DNA from 3 places in the Candidatus Thiodiazotropha sp. AKAK2 genome. Region 3 is predicted to be linked to each of the others. Evidence: predicted binding sites of a transcription regulator. Region 3 holds the regulator's gene; each other region holds the start of a gene.
What was found. The regulator sigma-54, encoded in region 3, starts transcription at its own class of promoters, with help from an activator protein. The targets are predictions, from matches to a motif close to TGGCANGNTNCNTGCTT.
Positions count from the first base shown of each region.

Region 1 (10,692 bases), on a different contig from region 3:
GCGCATAAGTCCGTTAAAAGCCGGGATGACGAAGAATGGGTTAAACCGTTGTTGCTGAAATAGACTATCAAAAAAACCGCCGGGAACATATTAACCGGCATGAGTGGCCTTCATTGGCGCACTTGAGGAGCAAAAAAAGGGCGCCGAAGCGCCCTTTTTACCTTGTAGTCAATCCCATCAATATGAGATTAGAGTCCGGACCCACGACTACCCGTGAATTCCGGATAGGCTTCCATGCCGCATTCCCCGAGGTCGACGCCTTCGTACTCCTCCTCTTCGCTGACACGGATACCCATGACCGCTTTGAGGACCAGCCATACGATGAAGCTGGCGATGAAAGTCCAGGCGAAGATCACGCCGAGACCCAGGAACTGTGCACCGAAGGTGGCGTCGGTATTGGAGAAAGGCACGGCGATCAGGCCCCACATGCCAACCACACCATGCACCGAGATCGCACCAACAGGATCGTCGATCTTGATTTTATCCATGGTGATGATGGAGAAGACAACCAGGATACCGCCGATGGCGCCAACAATGGTTGCCCAGAGTGGGGTCGGCGCAAGAGGCTCAGCCGTGATCGCCACCAGGCCGGCCAGAGCACCATTCAATGCCATGGTCAGATCAGCCTTGCCGAACAGGGCGCGGGCAGTCAACAGGGCTGCGATCACACCACCGGCCGCCGCCGCATTGGTGTTGACGAATACGGCAGCTACCGCATTGGCCTCACCGATGTCAGAGATTTTCAGTTCGGATCCGCCGTTGAAGCCGAACCAGCCCAACCAGAGAATGAAGGTACCCAGGGTCGCCAGCGGCATGTTGGCGCCGGGTATGGCATTAACCCGACCGTCAGCGGAGTATTTACCCTTACGAGCGCCGAGCAGGATGACACCGGCCAGAGCGGCAGCCGCACCACACAGATGCACCACACCGGAACCGGCGAAGTCATTGAAGCCGGCCGCATCCAGGAAACCGCCGCCCCACTTCCAGTAGCCCTGCAGAGGATAGATCACACCAGTCATCGCCACAGCGAAGACCAGGAATGCCCACAGCTTCATACGCTCAGCCACGGCACCGGAAACGATCGACATGGCGGTAGCCACGAAGACCACCTGAAAGAAGAAGTCTGACATACCGGAATAGTAGGTATCGCCATTGCTGGCCAGCACGTCTTCAACACTGTTGTCGCCACCGAACATGAAGCTCAGATCCAGCGCAGGGATGATGCCGTTGCCGTCAGCCGGGTACATGATGTTGTAGCCCATCAGCATGTACATGATACAGGCGATGGCAAACAGGGCGACGTTTTTGGTTAGGATTTCAGCAGTGTTCTTAGCTCGGACCAGACCGGCCTCGAGCATGGCGAAACCTGCTGCCATCCACATTACGAGTGCACCTGACACCAGAAAATAGAAGGTGTCCAGTGCGTAGCTTAAATGTGTAATCGCTTCCACGATACTCTCCAGAAAGTAGTTACAAATCGGTTACAGTGCTTCAGAACCGGTTTCACCAGTACGCACACGGACCACCTGTTCCAGCGCGGTGACGAAGATCTTGCCGTCACCAATCTTGCCGGTCTTGGAGGCATTGGTAATGGCCTCGACAACCTGGTCGACAATGCTGTCATCCACCGCGATCTCAACTTTGATCTTGGGCAGAAAATCGACCACGTACTCGGCGCCACGGTAGAGTTCGGTATGACCCTTTTGCCGTCCGAATCCTTTCACTTCGGTGACGGTTATGCCGGCTACACCGACGTCAGAGAGTGCTTCTCTGACATCATCAAGCTTGAATGGCTTGATGATTGCGGAAATCATTTTCATGCTGTTACTCCTCAGTTATCTGGTCCGCCCGTAGGCGGACATATGATTAGTCACGAAAAAAGGATCACTAGAACTCTTTCGAGTAAGAGACGAAGAAACGCATATCGGAGTCTTCACCCGGGGCGTCGGTATCATCCAGGTCGGTGTCAGAGAGACTGAAGGTCACATCACCGAAGTCACCGGCTGACTTGCTCACGTCGATTTGATAGTGGGTGTAGTCATCGGCATCGTCATCACCGTCGCCATCAGGTTCGACAAAACCAACGGTCAGGCCAATAGAAAAGTCTTCGGGAAGATCGAAGCTACCGCCGATGTAGAAATAGAGATCCTCTTCAACGGCCTCGACGGCATCTTCAGCAGAAATCACATAGGCGACACCGGCTGAGAGGAAATTCCATCCCACATTGGCATTGACTTCAGCGAAATCAGACTCTGAATCACTTGAGTAGGAGTAGTAAATCAGACCAGCGTCATAGCTGACGCCAGAGATTTCACCGCCATAACCACCATAGAAATCCAACTCGTAATCATCCCAAGCCTCTGAGATCCAGGTACCGGCATAGAGGCCGCTATCGTGAGCATAATCAACACCACCGGAGAAAGCGGTACTGTTGGCAGATTGGGTCAGACCACGCCATATATAGTTACTGGTGACACCGATATTGGCACTGATTTCAGCGGCAGCGACAGATGACAGCCCCAGCATAGCAACACCACAGGCCAGAGCGATTTTGTTCATTTTCATGGTTCTAAATTCCTCTACTAAACGATCATGACAAAGTTAAAATTTTGGGTTCAGCTAACTCGTGTATTAAGCCGAATGTGACATTTACCAATCAGACTTCGTGCCAACCATTGCAACACACTGTTATTCAAGAGTATTTTTCAATTAATCGCTTTTTTGTTACAGCCAGGTAAAAAAGTCGTGCCTTATTTGGATTCACAAAAAGCGGGCATGCACTGCTCTGGTGCACCAATGCAGTGCAGAGAATTCAATCTGAGAGCGGGTTCACAACAGCGTCTCGTCAGAGCCACACAGAGCGAAACCGTTGCAATAAAGCGACACTAAATCCGACTCAGAGGGCCTCTGGACAAGCGGACCAACACTGGCTATTGTCTGCTGCATGATAGATTCAAAACTGATTGACGATCTGGCCCAACGGCTCTCAAACACCCTGCCTGCAGGCATTCAAAGCATGCAGGGGGATGTGATGAAAAACCTGCGTGCCGGCCTCGAGTCCGGACTGGCCAGGCTCGACCTGGTCAGCCGAGAGGAGTTCGAGGTGCAGGCCGCTGTCTTATCCCGCACACGGGAGAAGCTGAAAAGGCTGGAGGAACAGGTCAAAGCGTTGGAAGAACAACAGCGCTGAATTGCCCGATTCTGTCGCCCTGTCAAACCGACAGGAAAACTCGGAAAAGATTTACGCACCATTTTTGTCACGTCGATACCGGAACCATCGACCTGCTACGCCATGCAAGGAAGCCATGTCACTCGCCATACTTTATTCCCGCGCCCAGGAGGGCATCAACTCACCCCTGGTAACTGTTGAGGTCCATCTCGCCAATGGTCTGCCTGCACTCTCCATCGTCGGCCTGCCGGAGATGGCAGTGCGGGAGAGCAAGGATCGTGTCAGGGGTGCACTGATCAACAGTCAGTTCGAATTTCCCGCCCGCCGCATCACCATCAATCTGGCTCCGGCCGACCTGCCGAAAGAGGGGGGACGCTTCGATCTGCCGATCGCCCTGGGCATTCTCGCCGCCTCCGGGCAGATCCCGAAACAGGCTCTGGATCAGTATGAGTTTGCCGGCGAGCTGGCCCTCTCGGGTCAGTTGCGTCGGGTACACGGCATCCTACCCGCTGCCCTGGCAGCCCGGGATGCGAAGCGTGCACTGATTCTGGCCGAAGATAACGCGGAGGAAGCCGCTCTGGTCGAGGGTCTGACCTGCCAGCCCGCCGACCATCTGTTACAGGTCTGCGCTCACCTAAAAGGCCTGGAGACTCTACCGACCCAGCAAAAGGCCCTCGTCGAGTCGACACCCGAGCTGCCCGATATGGCTGACGTTATCGGTCAACAGCAAGCGAAACGAGCGCTGGAGATCTCAGCGGCCGGTGCTCACTCTCTACTCTATATCGGTCCGCCCGGAACCGGGAAGTCGATGCTGGCCGCCAGACTGCCCGGGATCCTGCCACCGATGACCGAACAGGAGGCCCTGGAGAGTGCGGCGATACGCTCACTCGCCCAGCAACAGCCGTTTGATTCGAGCTGCTGGAGCCAGCGACCTTTCCGGGCTCCGCACCACACCGCCTCTGCGGTGGCGCTGGTCGGTGGTGGCAGCCATCCAAAACCGGGCGAGATCTCCCTGGCCCACCATGGGGTGCTGTTTCTCGATGAGCTGCCCGAGTATGACCGGCGTGTACTGGAGGTGCTGCGTGAACCGATGGAGAATGGCTCGATCACCATCTCCCGGGCCAATCGTCAGGCCGACTACCCGGCCCGCTTCCAACTGCTCGCCGCCATGAACCCCTGCCCCTGCGGCCATCTGGGAGACGGCAGCAACCGTTGCCACTGCACCATCGAACAGATCAGCCGCTATCGAAACCGCATATCAGGCCCGTTGCTGGACCGCATCGATATGCATGTGGAAGTCCCCAGACAACCGATCCCGATCGGTGGCACACAGAGCAACCATCGGGAGGAGGGGAGTGAGCAGATTCAAGCCCGTATCCTGGCCGCCAGGAGACGCCAGTATGAAAGACAGGGAAAGACCAATCAGGCCCTTGCCGGGAGTGATATCGAGACCCATATCCGCATCGACGGGGCAGGGCAGAAACTGCTGCAGAAGGCGGTCGATCAACTGGGGCTCTCGATGCGAGCCTATCACCGTATTATCAAGGTAGCCCGCACCATTGCCGATATCGAAGCCAGCCCGGAGATCCTCACCCAGCATCTGAGTGAGGCGATCGGATACCGGCGGCTGGACCGAAGACAGGAATACTGAGCAGCCGCTTAGAAAGAGCCTTTCAAACCCTGTAGCTTGGCTCGGAAGGATTCAACCACCCGCCGGTTGTCAGTTGAATCGAACACAACGGTCGGGACAAGCACCACCACCAGTTCTGTTCGTTTACTGAAACTCGACTCCTGACCAAACAGCCAGCCAATCAATGGCAGCTTGCTTAAAAACGGCAGACCAGAGGTGCCTTCGTTATCCCGGTCGGTGATCAGTCCTCCGAGCACCAGAACTTCTCCATTTTTCACCGCTACGGTACTGTTGATCTTTCGGGTCGAGATGGTCGGCGAGCCCGAAGTACTGGAGGCCTCCACGTCAGAGACATCACTGACCTCCTGGGTTACATCCAGCGTCACCAGGCCACCTGGGTTGACCCGTGGTGTCACTTCCAGCATGACACCGGTTTCACGATAGCTGATGCTGTTGATAATGGGTGAATCGGAATCCGTGGTGGACTGACGCTGCTGATCAATGATAGGGACTTCATCACCTACCTGGATCGAGGCGGTTTCATTATCCAGCACCATCACAGATGGCGAAGAGAGCACCCGGATCAGAGAATCTTCGGCTAGGGCATTGAATACCGCCCTGACATCCGACGCTGAACGCAGAACAGAAAAGTTGAAGCCGGGCAATGTATTGCCCAATAGAGTGGATGTGCCACTGCTTAGCACCCCTTCACCAAGATAATTTGAACCCACATCCGAATTGAAAGCCCACTGTAATCCATATTTGAACTCATCCTGCAGGGCCACTTCGATGATGGTCGCCTCCACCATCACCTGAAGCTGGCGCACATCCAGTTTCTCCAGAGCATCCAGCATGTTGGCGTACTGGGAGGGGGTTGCAGTGATCACCAGGGAGTTATGCTTATCATCTGCGACAACCCGGATCTCGCTCTTGGCCTCACTGCCCCCGGCACCAAAAAAGGTCATACGAGCCACAGAAGTTGAGGACAGGCTCTTCGACTCACTGTCGGTTGAACTGCTGAGGGTCTTTTTCGTCTTGCCGGGGGCCACCTCGGCGGATTTACTCTTTTTCTGGGTTGCCCCTGAAGCGGAGAAGAGCTGCTGCAGCATATCCGCAAGCTCCACGGCCTCCCCATTCTGTACTCGATAGACATAGAGCTTCTGTCCACTGCCCGACTCCTGGCTGTCGACCCGGTCGAGCCTGGGTATCCACTCAGCAACCCTGTCCAGGTAGCGCTTCTGCGGAGTGACCACCAGAATCCCGCCAGCCTCATCCACAGGCACCACCCGGAACATACCCTCCAGGGGGTTGGTATCGATGCTGCCGACAATCGCCTGCAGCTCCTTGGTCACACTGGAGACTTTGGCATATTTGAGGGGGAAAAAACCGACTGACAACCCTTCCATCCAATCCACGTCGAACAGCTGAATGGTCTCCAGCAGTCCGGCCAGCTCACCGCCGGTGCCGCCCAACACCAGCAGATTGCGGGTGGCATCGACCCGGATCACGCTGTTGACCGGTGCCAGGGGTTGGAGAATCTGCGCCATCTCCCGTACACCGATGTATTTCAACGGCACCACCTGCAGGGCATAACCCGCCGGTATCGGTGCGCTGTCATCTGCCAGCCTGGGAACCTGCTGACCCTGGATCGCTTTGCTCAGGGGCAGAATCCGGTAGATCCCGTCAACCAGCACCATGGCTGCACCATTCATTCGCAGCAGGGTCTCCAAGGTGGGCAGCAGATCCGTTCGACGCAGGGACTTCCCGGTCTGGATGGTCACCTTACCCTTTACTGCCGGATCGAGAATATAGCTCTCGTCGAGTAACTCACCGAGTACGGTCTGCACCACTTCCCGCAGATCCGCCTGTTCGAAATTCAGGGTGATGTCACCGGCCGCTGACTCTGCAATACCCTTGCGGTCGCTGGCCCGGCCCTGTTTGACAAACCTGCCGGTGCCGTAATAGATCTCCGGTTTCTCGGCTTTCGAGCTGGCCTGTGACGGCCGCTCCCGGCCAAACGTCTCAACACCGGCATCCTTGTCCTCCTTCGGCCGGCCCGGTATTAAATGGCCGGGAGGAACTTGGCTTTTTCCATGGCTCGGGCCTTCAGTGTCGGAACGACTGTTGAGGTTGGCACAACCGGTGACGAAGACCAGCAGGAGGAGAGGGAGGACGGTGTTAATTGACATCAGATGGTGTTTGTCTGCAAAAGATTACTCTTGGAAAAAAGTTTGCCCGGATAGGCTAGCTACCGGGCAATCGGGCATTTTAGCCTGAATGGGCCCGCCGGTCACTTGAGAGTTAAAATCAGGCTTGAGAGTTCCGCCCAAACCGAGGTTGGTGCGCAGCGTGGGCCTGCACCAGCTGCTATTACGCCTGGTGTTGTTGACAGTCATCGACAGAAACGATGCTGGCTTATCGGCAAAGCCCCTGTTCCACTTCGTTACGCATCTCTCTGCCCTGCAGTTTTTCAATCAATTCCAGGGCAAAATCCATGGCAGTTCCCGGACCTCGGGAGGTGATCACCTTCTCGTCACTGATCACCGCATCGGACTTCACATCAACCTGCGGCAGGTTCATGCCGTCGAGCACACCCGGATAGCTGGTCGCCTGACGCCCATCCAGCAGACCAGCGCCAGCCAACACCTTCGGTGCCGCACAGATCGCAGCCGTGTACTTACCCTGCTGATGCAGCTGCTTGAGGATTGCATGAATCCTGGGATCCGCATCAAGGTAGTCTGCGCCAGGCAAGCCGCCAGGCAGCACCACCATATCGAATTCATCCGCATTGACATCATCAAGGGTGGTATCGGGTAGCAGTGTCACACCACGTGACGCCTTAACCGGATTCTCATCGAGCCCGGCGGTGACCACCGTCACACCGGCCCGGGTCAGCAGGTCGGTGATGGTGACAGCTTCCAGCTCTTCACACCCTTGCGCTAGGGGGACGAGGACGCGTGCCATTGTAGACTCCTGTGTTTGATGATTTCAGAAACCGGGATCAGTTCGATCCCCTGCTGTTTAAGTTTAGGCAATTCTTCCTGCAACACATCCAGTGTCGCACCGTATGGGTGGCCGATGCCGATCGCTTCACCCCGCTCCCGGGCGATCGCCACCAACTTCTGGAGCTGCAATCTGATGAGTGACTTTTCCGGCACATTGTCGAGAAACACATCCCGACGTCCATTACTGATCAGATGGCGCTGCGCCACCCGTTCGGCCACGGTCAGTTCGGTAGTGCGGCTGTCGATAAAATAGAGCCCCTGGCGGCGTAACTCCGACATGATCCAGCGCATCGCCGTGGGATCCCGGGTGAGCAGGCTTCCCATATGGTTGTTGACACCGGCAACATAAGGCACCGAGGCGAGATTGCGCTTCAGGGTCGCGACAAAGTGGGATTTGGGCATCGCCAGGGTCAGCGCCCCATTCCCCAATGGATTACCCAGATCGGACTCCATGGGCAGATGCAGCATCACCTCTTTGTTGAGCTCGTGGGCGCGGATTGCCAACTGCCAGGTAAAGGGGGTTTGCGGCAAAAAAGCGTAGGTCACCGGACCGGGCAGATTGATCGCTCTTTCACCGGCGGCTTTCTGATTGCCCAGATCATCGATGATCAGACCGATCCTGACCGGGCGCTCCAATTGAGGATTCTGCTGAACCTCAGCCTTGAGGGCAGGGGAGAAGGCGATAACCATCCATAGCCCGATCAGAAGCAGTCTGTTCATCGGGTGTTTGGCAAAGGCCGACTGTTACAGCACACACTGCCCTGCTGGCAGTGCGAGCCTCTGATGTCACGCAATCGAATGGGATAGTGCACAAGTTGTCGGTATTTTTATCCCGCCCCTTTTCTGGCATTCAAAATGGCAAGACCCTTCAGCAGATTCAACGCCTCACCCAGTTGATAATCTTTAGCGGCCACCGACTCAACCCCTTGATCCGAATCGGATGCCTGGTTGTCCTCACTCTCCTCGTTACCGTTCTCCAGGTGTCCGGTCAGATTCGACTCCTTGATCGGGCCAACCTGATCTTTCTCCACCTTGGAGAGGGTAAAGTCCTCCAACTCGATATCCGGTTTGATCCCTTCCGCCTGAATCGAACGACCGGATGGGGTGAAGTAGCGTGCGGTGGTCAGCTTCACCGCGGCGGTATCGGTGATCGGAATGATGGTCTGGACAGAACCCTTGCCGAAGGTCTGGCTGCCCATGATGACGGCGCGCCCATGATCCTGCAGCGCTCCCGCCACGATCTCCGAAGCGGAGGCAGAGCCTTCATTCACCAGCACCACAATCGGCGCACTTTCGAGCACATCATCCGGTGCCGCTTCGAAACGCAGCTGGGAGTCGCTCTCACGTCCCTTGGTATAGACAATCAGGCCATCTTCGAGAAAGGCGTCACTGACCGAGACGGCCGCATTCAACACCCCGCCCGGATTGTTGCGCAGATCCAGCACCATGCCCTGCAGATCCCCCTCGGATTCACCTTTCAACTTGCGCAGCACTTTCAGCATGTCTCTGGCGGTATGGGTTTGAAACTGAGAGATCCGTAAGTAGGCAAAGCGATCATCCAACAGCCGGCTCTTGACACTGGCAACCCGGATCACGTCCCGCACCACGGTGATTTTGATTGGCTTCTCTTCCCCTTCACGGATGATGGTCAGCTCCAGGGGGGTGCCCGGCTTACCGCGCATCAGGGCAACCGCCTCATTCAGGCTCATGCCCTTCACCGGTGTCTCATCGAGACGTACGATCAAATCACCACTGCGTACACCGGCCCTGGCCGCCGGCGTGTCATCGATCGGCGCGATCACTTTGACAAAGCCGTCTTCCATGCCCACCTCGATGCCCAGGCCACCGAATTCCCCTTTGGTGCCGACCTGCAGATCCTTGTAGTCTTCCGCATCCAGATAGTTGGAGTGGGGATCTAACCCGGAAACCATACCCCGGATAGCGTTTTCCAGCAGCACCTCGTCATCCACAGGCTCCACATAGTTTGCCTTGATACGCCCGAAAATATCCGCAAAGGTTCTCAACTGCTGCAGTGGCAGGTTGTTCTTCGACTCCCCATCCTCTTCTGCAGGCAGTGCCAAAGGTATCAGCATGGCAGCCATCAGTATCAGGCTGAAACCCAGTCGGTTATTCCGCAAAACGGCTTTCATCATCTGCTTTTCCTACATTTGTGCCGCTACACTGTAGCAGGCTCATGATTCGATGCGGCCGGATCATCTCCAGAGGGCCAGCCTATGCGCAACCCGCCGCTTGAAACTCACTGCTGACCGATCTCCATCCGAGATCCTCAGCGTAACGCCAATCTATTGCTCTGTGTGTTGTGAGTAACTGGATAAAAAGATAGTTCCTTCACAGCCTTACCCGCAATCACCCGCCCCCGGATCCGACGACACCACTGGGTTGGATTTTTTGGCTTACCATTGTGCCGAATACCAAAATAGACACCCGATGAGGAGCGACCCCCGCTATTACCCACCTGAGCAACCACCTCACCTGGCTCCACCCACTCACCGGTCTCTTTGAAGAGGCTCTGATTATGCCCGTAAAGACTCATAAAGCCTTCACCATGATCAATGATCAACAACAGACCAAAGCCGCGTAACCAGTCGGCAAACGCCACTCTGCCGTGGTGAATCGCCCGCACCTCCTGTCCTTCCGGTGCGGAGATCAGCACCCCGTCCCATTTCAGTTTACCCACCTCCCGAGTGGAACCGAAGCGGGCCGCCAGCTTACCGCTGGATGGCCAGGGCAGCTTGCCTTTGCGCTTTTGGAAGGAGACATGGGCGGTTGGATTGATCGGAATATCCACCAGCGCCTGTTGAATCTCCTCCAGCAGAGACTGCAGTTGTTTCTCGTCTGTTTTCAGACTCTGTAACTCCTGACCTTTG
Region 1 covers NZ_JBSYOP010000022.1:217,039-227,730, forward strand. The annotation lists gene AC4IE8_RS09795 (ammonium transporter) at 189-1,451, opposite strand; gene AC4IE8_RS09800 (P-II family nitrogen regulator) at 1,482-1,820, opposite strand; gene AC4IE8_RS09805 (TorF family putative porin) at 1,888-2,565, opposite strand; gene ubiK (ubiquinone biosynthesis accessory factor UbiK) at 2,945-3,190, shown strand; gene AC4IE8_RS09815 (YifB family Mg chelatase-like AAA ATPase) at 3,306-4,820, shown strand; gene gspD (type II secretion system secretin GspD) at 4,829-6,988, opposite strand; gene AC4IE8_RS09825 (DJ-1 family glyoxalase III) at 7,215-7,763, opposite strand; gene AC4IE8_RS09830 (divergent polysaccharide deacetylase family protein) at 7,739-8,524, opposite strand; gene AC4IE8_RS09835 (S41 family peptidase) at 8,632-9,957, opposite strand; gene AC4IE8_RS09840 (murein hydrolase activator EnvC family protein) at 10,092-10,692, opposite strand, start outside.
Region 1: the regulator sigma-54 is predicted to act here: its motif matches at 2,655-2,671, upstream of AC4IE8_RS09805 (TorF family putative porin).

Region 2 (10,692 bases), on a different contig from region 3:
AGTTGCCGCATCTCGGTGCGGCCGGTAACTAAACAATCAATCCAACCGGTCTGCTATTGCCGGTTTTTCGTTATGAACAAGAACCCCGATAACCGTTGAGTCCAGGCGTACGGAAACAGATCAGCGACTTGTGTCCGACACCGTTCTCCGCCAGGCTTTTACTCATATCTGGGGTTGACGGCTTACCATCGATCTTCCACTCCACCTGCTCCCAGTTGAGCGATTGATAGTCCGGATGCATGCCGTAGTAGGTGGGGATCAACTCTTCGATCAGTGCACCGAATGGCATATCAGGGGGTAAAGGAAAAGCGATCGCTGAGCAGAAACTCAGGTGCTCCTCCCAATGCAGGTAGACCACCTGGTTGCCGTGGAAATTCTCATGTTTGTCGCGGAAATCAACCGCCTCTTCATAACCGGGTTTAAGCGCTACAACGGCCATCTCAACCTCCTCTCTCTTGATCTCATTGGTGCCACCCACCATCACAACCTGACAGCGGGCGGGTTAAGGCCTTAACCGGCCACTTTCTTGCGGGCCGCCTGCCAGGCATCCCACTGCTGTTGGTCCGGTGAGCCGCTGTAGTCCAGGTTGTCGGTGCCGTTTTCCATGTGATACCACTTCAACACATCGCCCAGATCCGCTCCGCCGCAATTGCCTTGGAAAATCTGGTGTACCGGTAGCCAGGCCTGGGCAAACTTTTCCGGCTCGTTCTCGAAGATGTCCTTACAACCGTCGGAACAGAAGTGGTAACGATCACCTTTGTATTCGGTACTACGGAAACCGATCTTGGTGGGATCACCGGGCTCGGTGTAACCCATGGGAATCTGACAGGTCTGACAGAGCTGCGGCAGGGCGTTGTTGTAGAAACGTTCACCTTTGGCCTCCATCTCCCGCCACATCTCGAAGCGTGGACGGTAGTATTTGTCGAAGGTGTTGGGATACTTCTCCGACAGCCAGGCCATCTCTTCATCGGTTGGCAACCAGGTATGGAAACCGGCTGCCTGGGTGTATTGATAGAAGATCGCCCAGTTCTGATGGGAGATGTGCTCCGCTTCTTCGGTGGCGATATCCGCATACTTGGGAACCCGCAGGCCGTAGCGGGAGAGATCTTCAAACAGAGCGCCTCCCGCCTCGGTGAAGTAGATCTCCCAGGCCTCCTTCCAGGACATGATCCGTTTCGGCAGCATGTAGTCCATCATCATTGCCACCAATCCGAGCATCTTGTGGCCGCGCCAGAACCATTTATCCACCCACTTCTGCACAATCGGCAGATTGTCCGGATGCTGTTCCAGCATGAACTTGATCACTTCGATACCCAGGGTCATGTGGCGCGCTTCATCGGACTGGGCGGAGAAGCCGAAGGTCACCGTGGCCAGATCGCCGTTGTAGGCGGCGCCGGACATAAAGGGCACAAACAGCAGGTTGGTCAACACATACTCGAAGGCGAAAGAGATTGCGGTGAAGAACTCGAAAGGTCCGGCGGTACAGGCATCGTCGAAAAAGGACTTCGGCACCGACAGATACCAGACCCGGTCGTGCATGTGAGGGAATTCGGCGAAGCCATCGAAGTACTTGTTGTAGTGACTGATGGTGTGAATCTGGGTCTGCGCATGACGCAGTTCATCCAGGGACTGCATCTGCGCCGCCACCCGGGGACCGGCACCGCGGATATGCCGACCCAGATGGGCAAAATGTCGATGCGCCTGATACTCCAGTGGTGTCACACCGGTGAGAAACAGCTTGATCGCATTCACATAGCGGGCATCGGAGATGCCGAGCTGACCGTTATTCTGAGCGAAGGAGTCGAGTACCGCATAGAGCTTACGCTCTTTCTCACCCTGGTATTTCCAGTAGGCATCCATGGTCAGGCGAAAGGGATCTTCCCATTTCGACCAGTCGGTAATCTTGATCCCTTCGAAGGTATCGTAGGGAAAGACGTCGTCCATCTTCTGGTAGCTGGTTTCCCAGTCGAGACCTCGGGTCATCAGCGCATAGCGCTGCTTCAGGTTCATCTTTTTCTTGCGTGGGGGTGTCATTGATTAGCTCCTCCGGTGTTAACCCGAATGTTTCATCGCGTTCAGCGATTGCCGGTAACACATTGTGTGTTTACTGATATCTGAAAAAATCATTTTCAAAAACCATGAGTTAATTTGAATTAGAAGCGGCCGGGTGAAACATTCGGGTTAAGCGCCCCAGGAGAGGACCAGCTCGTCATCGTCCTCATCCAGGCTGCCGCCCATGGATACGATGGTGAGATGGATCTCCTGAGGATCCCAGTCGCGACCGATACGCTCGGATACAGACTCCGCCTTGACCACCAGGCGCTCCGGGCAGTCGATCTTGACCGCGCCGGGCATGTAGTTGGCGTTGGCGCTGGGGTTGTCTTGCAGAATCGACTCGATCACGGGACGAGCCTCATCATTGTTTTGCAGGGTTATGGATACGATGCCAGCCATCTCGGCCTCCTGTTATAGGTTCAAACCGAGCTTGCCGGCCCGCTTATCAAGTTGTTCTTTGACATCGGCGAGAGCACTGTCGGCACCATCACCCAGCACCATGGCAGCCAGGGGCTGTAAGGCCTTATGGGTCTCATCCCGCCACTGGCTATACCAGCTGGAGAGCAACGCCTGGTTCTCCTCCGACTCCTTGGCCGCCACCTTGATCACCGCGTCGACCCAGCGATTGTGCTCCGCACTCCAGTCGACCATAAATTCGCAGAGTATCGAGATCGCCGCCGCACCATGCTTCTGCCCTTCGGTATCGATGTGGTTGTAGACCAGGGGATAGACCAGACCATCCATCACCAGGAACTGGGCCACCAGCGCCTCGAACCAATCCTTCAACACCAGGCTGTCCTCCACACACTTGCGCATGCCCTGCCAGGCCGGGCCATTCATCCACTGTGCTTTGGCATCGTCCAGCAGGTCGCCCGTGCCATTACCCAGAGAGATACCGACACGGGAGAGGATCTGTGCGATACCCAGACGATCACCGGCGGTGAAGATCGCCGCCGATGTGATGGCGGTGCCATAACCTGTATCGCTGATCGAACAGGCATTCATATTGGCGCCCCATTCATAGTGGCGCAGCGGAATCAGATAGTTGACAATCATCTCCCGCCATTCAGGATCGATGTTGGCCAGCATCTCCCGCTTCTCTTCAAAGGCGAAGTTGCGATCGGTGGTCTGATGCATGTTGGCCCGGGCAATGGTGTAGGTGCCGTAGTAGTACTGACGGGGATCCTTGAACTTGTACCAGTCGGACATTTTGACCTGGGTACGGCCCTCGTCGAAATGCCAGTGCTCCGGACCCCACAGGGGGCGATAGTGAAAATGGGTGGTGGCCTGCAGATCGTAAACTCCCTCCTCATAACGTGAGGCCGGGGCGTCTGAACCAAGGCGCCTTGCCACGTGGGCGAAGGTGTGGCGCTTAGGCTCCACGTTCATGGTTTTGATATCGATACTCATGGTTACTCTATTCCTCCTGGGATAGCGGATCTTCCACTAAAGGCTTGGCGACTCCCGGTAGAGACCGGGGCGTTTGGTCTGGCCGTCTTCGGTTCCGATCTCATCGGAACTGCGGACCAGCCTGGCCTGGTGCTTGTCGCAGAAGATCTTGAAAGCTTTATGGGGGAGGATCAGCTCAACCGTCAGGTCCTCATCATCGATGGAGAACTCAAACTCGACGAACTTGCCGAGCCGCTCGCCGGTGACTCTGATGTAGGCCTGGCCAATTTTCGGGACATATTCCCGCATGACATCCTCCTGTTATCACAAGTGGAGACCTCTAAAGCGGTCTCTCTCAATTTCTGGTCAAAAAGAGATTGCAGAAGCTATGCCAAAAACAGTAAGTAATTGTTTTATATGTATTTCTTGATCTTTTACTAGATCCAGGGCGGGAAAAAAATTGATGATACAGTGAAACTTGTTTGATCATTTGGCAAATTTCACCAAATCATTCAATCTTCAGCAGTAAAATATGCTGCAACCGCACAATCGGAATGCCCGCCCCCTATCTAATATGCTCAACCCGCCGTAAACGACCCGAAAATTTATTATTTGATTAAAATCTCAGTTGGCACTATAAAAATAGAAGCGTATGGGGGAAGCCATCGAGTTTCCAACAAACAGAAATAGAACCCGTACGCTTTCAGGGATGATTTTTACTACCAACTGCTACTCCCCGGAGATCAGGACAGGCGGGGCGGAGGATAGATGTCATCTCAATTGAGTATTTCCGGTCTTCCCATGGAAGAGCGGAACCTGCACCTGACTTTCGACGCAGGACAGATCCTGCTCAACGACCACCGCATGGTTTTGATGCATACCCACGCCATGGGGGCTCTACGAAAAGAGCTGATGGACACTCTGGGCCACGACCGGGCACGGGGCGTACTGACCCGCATGGGCTATGCCTCCGGAGCCAAGGATGCGGACCTGGCGCGCAAACTGCTACCGGAGGCCAATGACGAGGATCTGCTACTGATGGGGCCGCGACTGCATACCCTGGAGGGGGTGGTGCATGTCAAACCGATCAAAATCGATATCGATATCCGTCAACGGCATTTCTATGGCGAGTTCCTGTGGGAAAACTCCCATGAGGCCTCGGAGCATCTGAAGCTATTTGGCATCCATCCGGAGCCGGTCTGCTGGACCCAGATCGGATACGCATCGGGCTACACCAGCGAGATCATGGGACGCTTCATCGCCTATCGTGAGGTGGAGTGCCATGCCAAGGGAGACAAACACTGCCGTATCATCGGCAAGCCGATCGAGGAGTGGGAGGATGCGGACGAAGAGCGACGTCACTACCGCCCCGATCCCATGGCGGAACAGCTGCTGGCGCTGCAGGATGAGGTAAGCCATCTGCGGGACTCCCTGCAGGAACAGACTGGCATCGGCGATATGGTGGGCAGCTCCCAGGCCTTCAAGGATGCCTGTGACATGCTGCGGAAAGTGGCGGAGAGCCATGTCACGGTGCTGCTGCTCGGGGAGACCGGAGTGGGCAAGGAGATGTTTGCCAGGGCGCTGCACAGTATCAGTCCCCAGGAGAAAAATCCCTTCATCGCCATCAACTGCACCACCATCCCGGAAGAGCTGATCGAATCCGAACTGTTCGGGGTGGAGAAAGGGGCCTATACCGGCGCCCTGCAATCCCGACCCGGACGCTTCGAGCGGGCCCATGGGGGGACCCTGTTCCTGGATGAGGTCGGCGATCTGTCGATGAACGCCCAGGCCAAACTGCTGCGGGTCTTGCAGGAGGGGGAGATCGAGCGTGTCGGTGACACCAGAACCCGCAAGGTGGATGTACGGGTGATTGCCGCCACCAATGTGGATCTGCAGGAGGCGGTCGCTGAAGGACGCTTCCGCTCCGACCTCTACTATCGCCTGAACATCTACCCGGTGATCATTCCACCGCTGAGAGAGCGTAAGGATGACATCGAACTGCTGGTTGAGCGATTTCTGGAGAAGTACACCGCCAGACACGGCAAACGGGTCAGCGGGGTGACTGAGCCCGCACTGCAATCGCTGTACGATTACAACTGGCCGGGCAACATCCGTGAACTGGAAAACATGATCGAGCGAGGTGTGATCATCGTGCCGAATGGTCAGGCCATCGATCTCAAGGATCTTTTCCCCTGTCTCAACATGAGTAAGGACGCACCCAGCATCATGCCCACCAACCCACAGGAACCCCTGCCTTTGGACTCGCTGGTTGCACAGGTGCTGGATCAATCCGGCAGCATGGAGGCCGTCGAGACACTGATCCTGGAGTCCGCCGTGGAGAAGGCCAACGGCAATCTCAGCCAGGCCGCCAGGCTGCTCGGCATGACCCGCCCGCAACTGGCCTACCGCCTGAAGAAACGGGATGGGGATTAGACATATTTCGTTTTTTATGTCTGCCAATGAACGCGAGTAAACACAAATGCTACGTGATGTGTCTGATAAACCTTGGCGGCCAACTGCAACACTCGTCATTCCAGCTTCTCTTCTTCGATTGTAAGAACACCCAACCACTAACGAGATAGAAGAGATGTAAAGTGTATAGAAAGGCTGAAGATAGGCACGAAGGGCGAGGAAAAGCAGTTAATCAATTTGTATTGTCGCGTCCTTTTAAGGATCAGGAATGAGATCGATAATACTCAGAACTCCGATGCCATCTCCTCTTGTTCCCGTCCCGGCACGAGCAAGAAGCGCAGTCAAAAACCGATCAGCGGGCCTGACTGTTTGAGCGCAGCGAGTTTCAGGCACGCCGGTTTTTGCCGAGCATCGCAGCGGACCCGTCGGGGCGTGACGGCTGGGCGCCCTTTCTTTTGGTTACTTTTCTTTTGGCGCAAAAGAACAGTGACTCGCCCAGGAGGGCGAAACAGGGAGTATCCGATACGAGGGCAATAACGAGTGGCTACAGACTTGATTATTGGTTTTTTAATCGAAGAGTGAACCATAGCACAACAACGTGAACATTCTGGATACATCGCCATAATGCATTTATTCCAGACATGAATAGGCATGGGTCAGAGTGGCAGGGCTGGTTCTACCAGCCAAAACAATAGAGGTGCAACAACGGCTTGCCCTTCCCGATTGCAACAGCACAGAAGCGTGCCTGAATCTTAACGAGATAGCCTAAATGTTCAGCCAGATACTCGAAGTCACCCTGCCTGTATTTGGCATTGCCCTGCTCGGCTACCTCTATGGCCGGCTCAACGGCAGCGATATGGACTCGGCCAATCGCATCAACATGAATCTGTTTGTGCCGGCACTGCTGTTCTATGTCCTGTCGGAGAAGATACCCGACTCCCCTGAGTGGCGCTCCATCGCCCTTGGCACCGTGGTCATCGTGCTGGGCTCCGGACTGCTCAGCTGGCCTCTGGCCCGGCTGCTGAATTTCCGGTCACGGGTGATTCTTCCCCCCATGATGTTCAACAACTCAGGCAACCTGGGCCTGCCGCTGGCGGCGCTGGCCTTTGGTGAGGAGATGCTGCCCTTTGCGGTGGTCGCCTTCGTGGTCTCCACCAGTCTCCATTTCAGCCTCGGCATCTGGCTGGTCAGTGGTCGCCTGCACCCCATGATCCTGCTGAAGAATCCGGTCTTTCTTGCAACGCTGGCCGGCATTACCGCCCATATCGGCGACTGGCACACCCCGGCAATACTGTTACCGGGCCTGGAGATGATCTCCCAGGTAGCGATTCCATTGATGCTGGTCGCCCTGGGGGTCCGCTTGATCCATGTGGATCTCAGCCACTGGCGGGCCGGACTGGCCGGCGCCCTGCTCTGTCCGGCTACCGGCGTGATCAGCGCCATCGCTGCCATTGCACTGCTGCAGCCCTCCGAACAGATGGGCAAGATCCTGCTGCTGTTCTCAGTCTTGCCCCCGGCGGTGATGAATTTTCTGCTTGCGGAACGTTATCAGCGTTCGGCGGACGAAGTGGCCGCCATGGTGGCTTTCGGTAATCTCGCCAGTCTGGCGGTGATTCCCCTCGCGCTGGCCTTCATCCTGTGAGTCGTCGCGCAGTGGCTGGCTGGCTGCTTTCTGCTGCAATCGTGGCAGCAGTGATCCATACCCTGGTTCCCACCCTACCAAAAACCGTGATCGGCCTGCTCACCTGGGGCGCCGGATTGCTGCTGATAGCGGACATCTCACCCCAGTCCCGAAGGCAAATCCTGATTCTGCTGGCGGTTGGTGCGGTCGGTATCGGCTGGGGGCTTTTGCACCGGATCCAACCCGATTGGCGGATGATGCTGTCGGGCAACGCCCTGCTGTTGAGCATGCTGGCCGCGGTCAGCTTTCTCCGATTGATCACCAGACCCGACACCCAGGCCGAAGAGCGACTGCCATCCGGAAGACGGGCTGTCTGGTCGACCCTGCTCGGGATACACCTGTTCGGTGCTGTGATCAATCTCTCATCGGTCTTCATCATGGGCGACCGGATCAGCCGAAAGGGACGACTCAATCAGGCACAAACCGTAATACTGACTCGCGGTTTTACCGCCGCGGCGTTCTGGTCTCCCTTCTTCGCCGCGATGGCGGCTGCATTGACCTATGCCCCCGGGGCGTCACTGCCACAGATCTGGTTGATGGGGATTCCTCTGGCCCTCTGCGCTCTGCTGTTCACTGCCCTGGGGTGTCAGCACAACCAACAATTCACTGGCTATCCGATGCATCCGGAGGCACTGCTGTTACCCGGCATTCTGGCCATCTGTGTGCTATTGCTGCACCAGTGGCACAGTGACTGGCATATCCTGGGGATCATCGCCTTGCTGGCGCCCGGACTATCGCTGACCGTTCTCTTTCTGCGCCATCCGCAACCCCGGGCAAGGGCACAGCAACATATCACCACCGATCTTCCCGGCATGCAGAATGAACTGACCCTGTTTCTCGCAGCCGGCGTCATGGCGGCCGGGCTGAATGCAGTCTTCGCCATGTCTGGCGGTTGGCTTCCGTTCGATCAATTCAGCGGAACCGAAGCCGCACTGGTGCTGCTGTTCATGGTCGCGACCTCAATTCTGGGTGTCCATCCGGTGATCAATATTGCGGCCCTGGGGACACTGCTGGCGCCATTGAACCCAGAACCCTCCCTACTGGCCATGACCTTCATCGCCTCCTGGGCGATTGGTACCGGCACCAGTCCCTTCTCCGGCATCAACCTGGCGATGCAGGGCCGCTATGCTCAACAGAGCGGAGACAGCCTGAAGTGGAACGGGCTCTATGGGGCAGTGATGGTGTTGTTATCCATTCTGGTTCTGAATCTATACGACACAACCATGCTGCATTAGCCGTTGTTACACTGAATGATGATTGATGCAGCAAAGCGGAGATACCGATGAACAAGGCCATCCTGATCAGCGAGCATGGTGACAGCGACAAACTTCACTATGATGATGTGCCGCTTCAAAAACCCACCGACGGCGAGGTGCGTATCACTCACCAGGCAATCGGCTTGAACTTCATCGATGTCTATCATCGTACCGGCCTCTACCCGCCTCCCTCACTGCCATTCGTACCCGGAATGGAAGGAGCCGGAGTCATTGAAGAGGTTGGCCCCAAGGTGGAAGGCTTCGCGGTCGGTGACCGGGTTGCCTACGGTGCAGGTCCGTTGGGCGCCTATGCACAGGCCCGGAACATACCCGCTGAACGCCTGGTAAAGATTCCCGACGAGATTAACGACAGGGAAGCGGCCGCCATGATGCTGAAAGGCATGACCGCTGAATATCTGATCTGCCGCACCTACCAGGTCAAAGCGGGTGAGACGATCCTGGTGCATGCCGCATCCGGAGGTGTCGGACAGATTCTCTGCCAATGGGCATCCGCGATCGGCGCCACTGTGATCGGTACGGTAGGCAGTGCAGAGAAAGCGGCTATGGCGGAACAACTCGGCTGCAGTTACACCATCAACTACCGCAGTGAAAACATCGAACAACGGGTGATGGAGATTACCGAAGGTAGAGGCCTACCCGTTGTCTACGATTCAGTCGGCCAGGATACCTTCGAAGCTTCATTGAACTGCCTCGCACCCAGAGGCCTGCTGGTCTCTTTCGGTCAATCCTCTGGTAAAGTACCAGCTTTCGACATCACCAGACTGAGCCAGCAGGGCTCACTCTACATCACCCGTCCGACCCTGATGGATTATGTGAAAAGCAGCGATCAGCTTCAGCGCAGCGCTCGATCACTCTTCGAACTCTATAAAAGCGGCAAAGTGAAAATCAATATTGGCCAGTCTTACCCTTTAAGCGAGGCACGCCAGGCACATGACGATCTGGAAAACAGATTGACAACCGGTAGTACGGTTCTGATTCCTGATTATTAATGACGCAAGGAGCTGCATCAAAAAGCAAATGAAAGCCTATTAATTAGGAATAATGAACAACTCAGAACTTACACATTACTATAAAATTCTAGAGCGCTCTGTGTAAATAGTTGACCTGTGTTAATCCCAAAGAGTTATCTGATGAATATCAATAATAGAATCTTCTTTTTCACTCTTACGAGAACTTGTAGATTTAGCAAGACTAGCTTCAGCACGCCTGAAGCCTTCCTTAAAAGTAGATAGCATATAAAGCTTTTTTTCTATTTCGAGCCTAGGAATATCTTGAGTATCAATAACTCTTAGAACTCGATGAGTTTTGGCATTCTTAGCACTAAAATCAAGGATTTCAAATTTTGCTAACTCAAGATCAGGGTCTTGAAGTAGCATTTCATCAACTAACGTAACAAACAAACTTAATTGCTCATTATCAAGGGGGTTAGATCGCCAAAAACTAAACCAAGGAAAATATATCTGCCCACCAACACCATATATAAATGTTGGCTTAAAAGGGATTTTTAAGTCTCTATCTATAGAGTAGAATCTATGAGAAACCTCATGAACGAAGTCAGGACTAATATCTTTGAAATATCTACACAATATTGGCAATACTTCTAGCAAAACACTTCGTACATTTTCTCTTTTTTCTTTTCTTCTTATACCATCAGCTATTTATTCCTCTGGCACACCAAGCAAGAGGAGATCTCTAGCGGAATCAATCAGTGCATTATAATTAAAAATTGGGGGATTTAACGCTATTCGCACTAAATGCTTTTCTATTTCCGCAGGGGAATCAGCCCAGTTTCTAGCTAAATGTTGTATTGTAGGAACTCTAAGCTTTGGCATTCAAACCTCATTATTGAAGATTATAAGGTTGTTGATCTGATGTATA
Region 2 covers NZ_JBSYOP010000024.1:2,060-12,751, reverse strand. The annotation lists gene AC4IE8_RS10915 (phenol hydroxylase subunit P4) at 71-439, opposite strand; gene AC4IE8_RS10910 (aromatic/alkene/methane monooxygenase hydroxylase/oxygenase subunit alpha) at 511-2,034, opposite strand; gene AC4IE8_RS10905 (MmoB/DmpM family protein) at 2,182-2,454, opposite strand; gene AC4IE8_RS10900 (aromatic/alkene monooxygenase hydroxylase subunit beta) at 2,467-3,465, opposite strand; gene AC4IE8_RS10895 (phenol hydroxylase subunit) at 3,502-3,753, opposite strand; gene AC4IE8_RS10890 (sigma-54-dependent Fis family transcriptional regulator) at 4,213-5,877, shown strand; gene AC4IE8_RS10885 (AEC family transporter) at 6,626-7,498, shown strand; gene AC4IE8_RS10880 (hypothetical protein) at 7,495-8,772, shown strand; gene AC4IE8_RS10875 (quinone oxidoreductase family protein) at 8,820-9,803, shown strand; gene AC4IE8_RS10870 (hypothetical protein) at 9,924-10,421, opposite strand; gene AC4IE8_RS10865 (Panacea domain-containing protein) at 10,657-10,692, opposite strand, start outside.
Region 2: the regulator sigma-54 is predicted to act here: its motif matches at 3,822-3,838, upstream of AC4IE8_RS10895 (phenol hydroxylase subunit).

Region 3 (10,692 bases):
TCACCACAAAGCTTGCATATTTCAAAATATGCGCATTTTAGTCGTAGAGAAAAACCAGTTCCTCCGTCATAACCCGTACAGATAGTTTGAAAAGTATTGTTCCAATACCCAGATTATCAACCTGGCGAAACAGTAACTGACTGAGGAGTTTTGATAAACATCGAGATCAGACCTTTATACCTCGAGAAAAACCTTATCGAACAGCTGCTCATCATCGTTATCCTCCAGCTCATCCATGAAGATCCGGGTCTTCTGCTGTAGGTCAAACAGGTTGCATTTGCGAATCAGCTCGCGTGTTTCCAGCAGTGCGCTGGGCTGCATACTCAGCTCCCGCAAGCCCAAACCCAGCAGCAACCGGACATAACGGGGATCACCCGCCATCTCACCACACATACTGACCGGAATATCCGCATCCTGAGCCGCCATGATGGTATGGCGGATCAGCATCAGTACGGCCGGGTGGAGCGGATCGAAGAGAAAGTTCACCTCTTCATCCATACGGTCCACAGCCAATGTGTATTGAATCAGGTCATTGGTGCCGATGGAGAGAAAATCGAGATAGTGGGCAAAACGTCTTGCCGCCAGTGCCGCTGCCGGAACCTCGATCATGCCTCCGATCGGAATTTCCCGATCGAACGTCACCTTCTCATCGACCAGATCCTGTTTCGTCTTGTCGATAATGGCTAGCACCTGCTTCAGCTCCTGAACCCCGGAAAGCATGGGAATCATCAGCCGCACAGGCCCTTCAGCTGAAGCTCGCAATATCGCCCTGAGCTGGGGTATGAAGAGCTCCGGCTCCTTCAGACAGAGACGGATCGCACGCAAACCGAGCGCCGGATTGATCGCCGGCATACAACCTGAGTCCGCCATCGTGTCGGTGGTTTTGTCCACACCCAGATCGAGGGTGCGAATCGTCAGAGGAATACCATTCAGCCCCTTCACCGCATCGACATAGACCTCATACTGCTCCTCTTCAGTCGGTGGCGTCGTGCGGTTCATATAGAGAAATTCGGTGCGGAAAAGCCCCACCCCATCAGCCCGGTTCTCCATGGTTACCGGAATATCATCGGGTAACTCGATATTCGAGCAGAGTGAGATTCGTTCACCGTCGGTGGTCAATGCCGGCAGATCGACCTGCTGCCTCAACTCCACCTCGCGGATTCGCCGGCTCTCGATACGTTGTCGGTAGTAATCGAGTATCCGTTCTGTGGGGTCGGCCAGCACCACACCCTGGGCCCCATCGACCACCAGGGGCTCACCCTGACGAAACAGCACGGTCGCCTGATGAACACCGACCACCGCCGGGATACCCAAGCTGCGCGCCAGAATGGCGGTATGGGAGAGAGGCCCACCAAACTCGGTGATGAAAGCGGCTACCCCCTGGTTTTTCATCATAATGGTCTCTGCCGGAGTCAGATCCCGAGCAACAATGACCCGCCCTTTCAGATCGCCCCGCTGTTCCGGTTTGCCACCGGCCAGGACGAACTGCACATGACCGACCACATGGTTCACATCATCCTTGCGGGTACGCAGATAGGGGTCATCCATTTCATCGAACACCCGCACCAGCTCATCCCGCCGAACCTGCAGCGCCCATTCCGCACTATAGAGCTTTTCCTGGATCAGGCTTACCGTTGCCTGGCTGATGGCGTTGTCTTCCAGCATCAGCAGATGGGTATCGATGAACTCACTGATATCCTGTGCCGTATCGGAGGGGATCTGATCCCGCACTGATCGTAGATGGTTGGTGGTTGTCAGGAGTGCGGATTCGAAACGTTCGATTTCAGCATCCACCCGCTCCTGGGGAATTTCACGATGACTGATTTCAGGTACACCATGCTGTAACAGGTAGGCCTCACCAATCGCGACTTCTCGCGTGGTTTTAATCCCTATACCCTGACAGGATAGTGTCATTGCTCCTCCCCGAAGCGATCGTTGATGAGCACGATCAATGCTTCCATCGCCTGATCCTCGTCACGACCTTCGATTTCCAGTTTCAGCATCGAGCCCTTGTTGGCAGCCAGCATCATCACCCCCATGATGCTCTTTCCATTCACTCTCTGCCCATTGCGCTTGAGGAAAACGTCACTCTCATAACTGTTGGCGCAACTAACCAATTTAGCCGCCGCACGGGCATGCAGACCGAGTTTGTTTATGATTTCTACTTCTTGTTGCAACATGATATTCAGAATTTTAATTAATTGGCCTTTCGCAGCAATGGATCCCTTCCCTGCCGCCACTGACCGCTTTTTCAGTCAGCGACTTCAGATCGAGATCGAGATAATTCAGGGTTCGTATCAGCATCGGCAGATTGAGCCCTGAAACCACATTCACTCGCCCGCTATCAGCAAGGCTGTAAGCAATATTACTCGGTGTGGAGCCATACATGTCGGTAAACACCAACACACCATCACCTTGATCCAGATTCTCCACCATACGGTGTGCCTCTGTTTTGATCTGATCAGGATTACACTCGGTACTCACAGTTAAGGTTTCGATCGGCAACGAACTATCCAGAAACATCTTTTTGGCAGTCTCCATCAACGCATCACCGATGCGACTGTGAGTGACCAACAGCAAGCCAATCGTCATGATAATTCACGATGACGGCTCATTACCTGCAGTCCTGCCGCTTTAAAGTGCTTGGCCAGACACTCCACTACATAGACTGAACGGTGCTGACCGCCGGTACAACCAATTGCAATCGTCAGATAGCTACGCCCATCCGCTTCAAACGTCGGTATCCAGCGTGACAGAAAATCGATCAGATCCGAAACCATCTGTTTGGTCTCTTCCTGCTCATGCAGAAAATCCGCCACCGGTTTGTCCATTCCGGTGAAGCTGCGCAGCTCCGTCTGCCAATAGGGGTTGGGCAGGCAACGCACATCAAACAGGTAGTCCACATCTCTGGGCAGACCATGCTTGAAACCGAATGACTCAAAAAGAATCGATACCTGACCGCTTGCACCGCCAATCCGATTGCGCACCAGGTCCCGAAGCTCATGCACATTGGTGTGGGTGGTATCGATTCTCAGATCCGCGGTCAAATTCAATGGCTGCAAAAGATCCCGCTCATGCTGGATCGCTTCACTGAGTGAGCGCTGCTGATTGGTCAGTGGATGCTTGCGCCGGGTTTCACTAAAGCGCTTGATCAATGTATCCAGCTGGGCATCCAGGAACAGCATGTTGCAGTCGAGACCGCGTTGCCGAATACGCTTCACCACCTCCGGCAGATTGGAAATCTGACCGGGCTGACTCCTTGCATCGATACCGACAGCGGTTTTCTTGAAAGTCTCCTCTGGCTCATCGTTCAGATAATCGGAGACGGAACCCAAGAGTGAGACCGGCAGATTATCGATACAGTAGTAACCCAGATCTTCAAGGGTATGCAAAGCGATGGTCTTTCCTGACCCGGAAAGTCCGGTGACAATCTGCAGTTTTATCTCATTTGCCATCTCGCTCAGGCCCCAAGACTAATCTTGATCGATGTGATTTTGTTGACGTTCGATAAAATCCTGGGTCGCATTGTACCCATCCATCTTCAGCAGATGCTGCCTGACAGCAGTCTCTACCAGGATCGCCAGATTTCTGCCTGCCGCAACCGGCAGACTCGTCTGGGGAACATCAACACCCAATAAGGTCCGATGTGAGTGGCACCCCTCCAGGCGATCCATGTTATCGAGTTTTTTATCGTCAAAGTAGAGGAGATCTATGATCAAGTGTAACTGTTTATTCGGCTTTATCGCACTATTACCGAAAATGGCCCTGACATTAATCAGACCCAGCCCACGAACTTCGAGAAAATCCTGCAACACCTTCGGGCAGCGCCCGCTCAGAGTATTTGTGCCGGTTTTATAGAACTCGGTTGCATCATCCGCAACCAGTCGATGTCCCCGTGAGATCAATGCCAGAGCAAGCTCACTTTTACCGATTGCCGGATCGCCGCTCAACAACACACCCTTACCCAGCACTTCCATATAGACCCCATGCAACAGCAGGGTCTCACCCACAGGCAGGCTGAATTTCTCCAGCAGTCTATGGATGACGTGGTTATCTCCTTTGGGGGTAAACATCAAAGCCGTATGGCTGTTTTTAGCCGACTCCAGGCAGGCCGGCTTGGGTTGCAGGCCATCGGTGAAGATCAGTGCAAGCGGAGAAGAGTCGAACAGGGTTTTCAGGGACTCCAGGTAACCCGTATCGCCACCATACAGCAGATGTTGCTGTTCCGGAGGACCAACCACCTGTATCTGATTTGGACGTATCAGGTTAAGCGGACCTACGGGTTGTTGTCCGTCGAGTGACTCACTGTCGAGAAGAATTTTTTCTTCACCACCCTCACCATCCCAGCTGAGCTCAAGTTCGCTGGCAAATTCGTCGAAAAGATCGCGAATGGTGTAGTTGGATGGCATTAATCTGATGCGGTTACGGTTTCTCGCTGCTTGATCAACTGAAACAGTTGCTGCGTTGTTTCCGCCTCACGCAGAGCGGCACAAAAAGGGGGATCATCGAACATTCTGGCCAACTTCGCCAGGAGCTGCAGATGTTCATCTGTGGCCTGTTCCGGTACCAGCATGGCGAACGCCAGATCGACCGGCTGACTGTCTATGGCGTCGAAATCAACGCCGTTGGGCATCTGAATGAATGCCGCGGTGGCCTTTGTGACCTGGGACATACGCGCATGGGGTAGCGCAATGCCTTTGCCCAGTCCGGTGCTGCCCAGCCGCTCCCTCTCAAGCAATGCATCGAACACTATATCCTGTGACAGCCCAGGAGCAGCATCGGCCAATCTCTGACCAAGCTGCTCAAGGGCGCGTTTTTTACTGGCTGCCTCCACACCGCAGCCGAGACGTTCCTCAAGCAGAAATCCGTCGGGAAACATGGAGACCTCGCCAGTTCAATCTATCGAAAATTACTCAACCGCATACTTCGCACCACTACCGGCGCGATGACTCTGCATCTTTTCCTTGTGTTTTAGCACCTGCCTGTCCAACTTGTCAGTCAAGCCATCAATGGCGGCATACATGTCTTCCTGCACTGAATCAGCGAATACGCTGGCACCGTTCACTTGCATGGTGGCTTCCGCCTTTTGCCTCAGCTTCTCAACGCTCAAGATGACATGCACATTGATAACATTATCAAAATGCCGCTCAAGACGTTCGAATTTATTATCTACATAGCTTTTCAAGGCATCGGTTACTTCCACATGATGACCGGTAACGCTTATTTGCATAATTATCTCCTGTCTTAGATGAGTTGGCTCATCACTCTGACCGACTCGTTGAATCGATTCCCGAAATCATCGATCAGGCTGACCATGAAGCCGGATTCGGCTTTTACCACAACCCCTGTTTTCATAGACATCCTACCTGACAGATCGATTCACCTACATCAGTCGTTTACGCTCATTCGATGGCGGTATGCTCATCGATTCACGATACTTTGCCACCGTTCGGCGGGCCACTTTGATGCCCTGCTCCGATAGGATGGCGGCGATCTTGTTGTCACTGAGCGGTTTGCTTGTATTCTCAGCGGCAATCAATTTTTTAATCAGTGCACGAATCGCAGTGGAGGAGCACTCTCCCCCGGCACTGGTATTGACGTGGCTGGAGAAGAAATACTTGAACTCCAACGTGCCACGCGGGGTATGCATATATTTCTGGGTCGTCACCCGGGAAATGGTCGATTCATGCATCTCCAGCGCCTCGGCAATATCCCTTAAAACCAGCGGCTTCATAGCCTCCTCGCCATGTTCAAAAAAGCCCCGCTGATATTCAACAATCTTACTCGCTACGCGCAGAATAGTCTCATTACGGCTCATCAGGCTTTTAATGAACCAGCGTGCCTCCTGCAGATGATTCTTCAGAAAAGTATTGTCGTCGCTCTGATCCGCCCGCCGGATCAGTCTGGCGTAATCATTGTTGACCCGAAGTTTGGGGGTAACCTCGCCATTCAGCTCCACAACCCAGCGGTTGTTACGCTTGCTGACGAAGACATCCGGAATCACATATTCAGGCTCACTGTTTGCAATGGCCGTGCCCGGATGGGGATTCAGGGTTCTGATCAGGCGCATCATGGCGGCGAGCTCCTGCTGATCCACCTTCATGCGACGTATGATCTGATTCTGATCCTGGGCGGAGAGCAGATTGAAGTGATCCCGGCAGAGTTTTATCGCCTGATCCCGATAGGGGGTCTCTTCCGCCAATTGACGCAGCTGAATCAGCAGGCAGTCCTGGGCGCCCTGGGCTCCGACACCCGGTGGATCGAATGCCTGAATCCGGTGCAGCACCGCCTCGATATCCTCCAGAGTCGCTTCCTCATCATTCAGCGAACTCAGAATCTCCTGCAGATCGCCTTTGAAGTAACCGTCCTCATCGATACTGTCGATCAGGGTGGTGGCTATCAGGATATCCTGTTCGGTAAAAGGGGTCAGGGTCATCTGCCAGACCAGATGGTCATGCAGGGTTACAGTGCCGCTACGCTGTACCAGATAGTCATGGTCTGCGGCATCACCGCCGCTGCTGGCCGGTGGCAGGTAACTGTCGTAGACATCGGTCCATTCACTGTCCACCGGCAGATCCTCAGTCAGCTGACTGCTGTCGGTCTTAATCTCCCGCTCGTTATTGATATCATTCGACCCCTCGACTTCCTTGCTCTCGCGGGTCTGCTCGCCACTCTCCTGAGCATCCCCCTCCTTTTGCAGTTGAGTGCTGAACTCCTCTTCGCCCTCGAGCATCGGGTTGGTCTCAAGCACCTCCTGAACCTCCTGGCTCAGATCGAGCGCAGAGAGCTGCAACAGGCGGATTGCCTGCTGCAATTGAGGTGTCATGGTGAGATGTTGTCCGAGTCGGAGCTGTAGAGCCTGCTTCATAGCAGAGATATCTTTGAACCTGGTATGTTATTTGTATGTCTTTATTCTCATTTTAGCTAAAAATAGCCGTCTACGGAAAGATTCTTCTTCACTGAGTCGATTCTCCTGGATTCACTTTGCACTCCAGTATATTCCACGCTCATTGACACCACCTTCGGCTTACCTGCCGCCCCCTGTTTAATCCATTAAAAAACAGCGCTATAGACTCACATCGTAAAATTCTCACCCAGGTAGACACTGCGTACCTCCTGGTTATCGAGAATCTCCTCAGTGGTTCCCTCCGCCAGCACTTTACCACTGTTGATAATGTAGGCCCGGTCGCATATATCCAGTGTCTCCCTAACATTATGATCGGTTATCAGGATCCCAATCTTTAGCGATTTCAGGTGCTGGATGATCTTTTTTATATCGATCACGGCAATCGGATCGACCCCGGCAAAGGGCTCATCAAGCAAAACGAAGGCCGGCTCCATTGAGAGGGCCCGGGCGATCTCCAGCCGGCGTCGCTCGCCACCGGAGAGACTCATCGCCATGCTATCGCGCAGATGCTCGATACCGAACTCCGTCAGCAACTGGTCACATCGGGCCTTTCGGGCCTGGCTATCCAGCTCTTTGCGATGCTCCAGTATTGCCAGAATGTTCTGCGCCACCGTCAATCGTCTGAAGATGGAGGGTTCCTGGGCCAAGTAACCGATACCCAGACGGGCTCGTTTGTGCATCGACTGGTCGGTCAGCTCCTCACCATCCAGATAGATCCGCCCCTGATCCGCCTGCACCAGGCCGACAATCATATAGAAGCTGGTGGTCTTGCCGGCACCGTTGGGGCCCAACAACCCCACCACTTCCCCGCTGTTGAGGTTCAGCGAGACACCATCCACCACTTTGCGCTTGTAGTACTGCTTCTGCAGATCGACAGCCTGCAACTGACTCACGGTTCAGTTTTCCCGGTCTGGGGCTCAATCACCACCTGCACCCGCTGTTTACCCTGGACACTGCTGCCAGCCCTGACCTGTGCATTGGCCCGGTTATAGACGATGCGGTCATTGCGGAAGCTGTTCCCCCCCTGCTCGAGCAGGGCATCGTCGATCAGTAACATCTCATTCCGCTTGAGATGGATCTCAATTCGCATTGCCTGACCATGAACCTCAACACCATCGACCTCAGGCAACTGACTGAATCTTGTCGGTTGCCCCTCACTGACAATCTTTTCAGTTTTACCGGCTGATCGGTGAACCCAGAGACGATCCGCCCACAACTTCATACTGCCCTGGACGATCGTCACATTGCCTTCATAGAGACTGACACCGGTGGACTCGTTGATGGAGAGACTGTCCGCTTCAAGCGACATCGGTTGATTACGGTCATTCTCGAGCCCCCAGGCCGATATCGTAACCGCCATCAGCAGACCACAGATCAAACCCCTGCCCTTATTCAAATTCATAGTGCCCTCGTACCTGACCAAGGAGCTTTAAGCGTGACGGTTCATCAAACCAGATCCGCATGCCGATCGCCGACAGCCAATCCACACCACTGTTGATTCTGACTGCCTCAACGGTCTCGGCATAGGACTTCTCTGCATGGATTGTCAGGTCCTCGGTCTCTATCCGGTAAGGCGCAAAGTCAGCTACCCCTTCACGTTCGATCACCACTTGGCCCGGAAGAAAGAGCGTCTCCTGACGGTGGTCGGCCAGCCCGTTTTCACCCCGCATTCGCCATCCAGGCTCATTGGACCTGAATCGCTGCACCACCGGCTTAAAGAGCTCGGTGATACCGCGCTTTTCATAATGGGTCATTCTGGGGGTCTGCAGAGTCTGTAACAACTGCCCATCGTCATCATACTGTTTTACCAGCAGGTTGACGGCATAGGTATCCGGGGTATCCCTAGCCAGCTCGGGCCTCTTGATCTCCGGCTGTCTCAACTCGTTCACCCACCAGGCCACACTCATTACCAGTGCAAACATCAACAAAAGACCGAGCAGGCGCCTGTTCAAAGATAGTGTTCCAGGCTTGACTGCAAGGTATCCTGAGCCTGCATGATCATTTCACATACATCTCTGGCGGCACCCCGCCCGCCACCATGGGGGGTCTGCCAGTGGGCATGCTGCACCACAAACGGATGGGCATCCTGCACAGCGATGGCCAATCCCACCCGACGCATGATCGGCAAATCCACCACATCATCGCCCACATAGGCGATCTGTTCATTCGACAACCCAAGTTTCTCTTTCAACTCTTCATAGGCAGGCAGTTTATCCAGCTTGCCCTGATAGACATACTGAATACCCAGACTCTCCATACGCAATCTCACCACTTCAGAAGTGCGGCCGGTGATAATGCCGATCACCACACCGGTGTTCTGCAACATTTTCATGCCATGCCCATCTCTGGAATGGAAGGCTTTATACTCCTGACCATCGTCACCCAGAAAAAGTCCACCATCGGTGAGTACACCGTCAACATCAAAGATCACCAGTTTGACCGCTCTGGCCTTCTCATGAATATCCTGCATTTTGCCCCCCTAAGTGTTTCATTTTTATTCTGTGGCGTTGTCGATAATCCCGGCGGCTGAAAGCAAGCCATTCGGTCGCCAGATGAATCTCACTACATAACGCCAGCTCTCAGCAGGTCATGCATATTGAACGCACCAACCAGGCGTCGTCCCCCATCCACAACCAGCAGGCCGTTGATTTTATTCTCTTCCATCATCTGCAATGCCTCAGCCGCCAGCATCTCTGGTGGAACCTGTTTACAATTCTTAGTCATGACCTCTGCGACGCGCATATTGTGGATATCGATCGGCTGATTCAGGGTGCGTCGTAGATCCCCGTCGGTATAGACACCAACCAACTGCCCCTGCTGATCGACTACCGCGGTCATCCCAAGACCTTTCACGGACATCACCTCCAAGGCCTCGTGGAGGCTGGCTTCCTGGCTCACGACCGGCAGCGCCTCTCCGCTATGCATGATGTCACCCACATGCAGTAACAGACGCCGACCCAGCGAGCCGCCAGGGTGGGAAAGGGCAAAATCCTTGGCCGTGAACCCCCTGGCCTGCAACAGCGCAACCGCCAGTGCATCCCCCATCACCAGCGCAGCCGTGGTACTGGAAGTGGGCGCCAAGCCCAGAGGGCAGGCCTCCTTATCGACACTCACATCGATATGCACTTCCGACTCTTTGGCCAGGGTGGAGTGGGCTTTGCCGGTCATGGCAATCAGCGGCACACCGAGCCGCTTGAGTAGTGGCAGGATCACCAGCAGTTCACCGGTCTCCCCGGAATTCGACAGGGCGAGTACCACATCGTCCGGAGTGATCATGCCCAGATCCCCGTGACTGGCTTCCCCGGGGTGGACAAAAAAAGCAGGACTGCCGGTACTCGCCAGGGTGGCCGCCAACTTGTTGCCGATGTGTCCGGATTTCCCCATGCCAATCACCACAATCCGTCCACGGCAATGGAGCAGATAATGGCAGGCCTGCGCGAATCCAGCCCCCAGCCGGGGAATCAGTGCCGAAACAGCTGCAGCTTCCGTCTCAATGACAGCCTGACCCAGCTCAATCATCTGGGCCATCTCTTGTTCGGTGGGCATCGGGGATCTTTTCATCGGAACAGTATGTACGGTTTGATTTGACATCTCAAAGTGGCACCACCACAGAGTAGAACAGCCAGGACTGGTAGCCGATGAAACAGAGCAGCAACCCCAATCCCTCAATTCGATTGATCCGCCCCGGTTTACCAAAACCGTAGCCCATCAGGAAAAGGAACAGGGTCAGACCGAACATCACCGGCAGATCCCGCGTCAGCACGAAGGGGGAGAAGGTGCCAGGC
Region 3 covers NZ_JBSYOP010000031.1:80,378-91,069, forward strand. The annotation lists gene ptsP (phosphoenolpyruvate--protein phosphotransferase) at 175-1,914, opposite strand; gene AC4IE8_RS14345 (HPr family phosphocarrier protein) at 1,911-2,180, opposite strand; gene AC4IE8_RS14350 (PTS sugar transporter subunit IIA) at 2,194-2,592, opposite strand; gene rapZ (RNase adapter RapZ) at 2,589-3,455, opposite strand; gene hprK (HPr(Ser) kinase/phosphatase) at 3,474-4,409, opposite strand; gene ptsN (PTS IIA-like nitrogen regulatory protein PtsN) at 4,409-4,879, opposite strand; gene hpf (ribosome hibernation-promoting factor, HPF/YfiA family) at 4,910-5,230, opposite strand; gene AC4IE8_RS14375 (RNA polymerase factor sigma-54) at 5,384-6,868, opposite strand; gene lptB (LPS export ABC transporter ATP-binding protein) at 7,075-7,800, opposite strand; gene lptA (lipopolysaccharide transport periplasmic protein LptA) at 7,797-8,309, opposite strand; gene lptC (LPS export ABC transporter periplasmic protein LptC) at 8,296-8,859, opposite strand; gene kdsC (3-deoxy-manno-octulosonate-8-phosphatase KdsC) at 8,856-9,377, opposite strand; gene AC4IE8_RS14400 (KpsF/GutQ family sugar-phosphate isomerase) at 9,470-10,453, opposite strand; gene AC4IE8_RS14405 (calcium/sodium antiporter) at 10,500-10,692, opposite strand, start outside.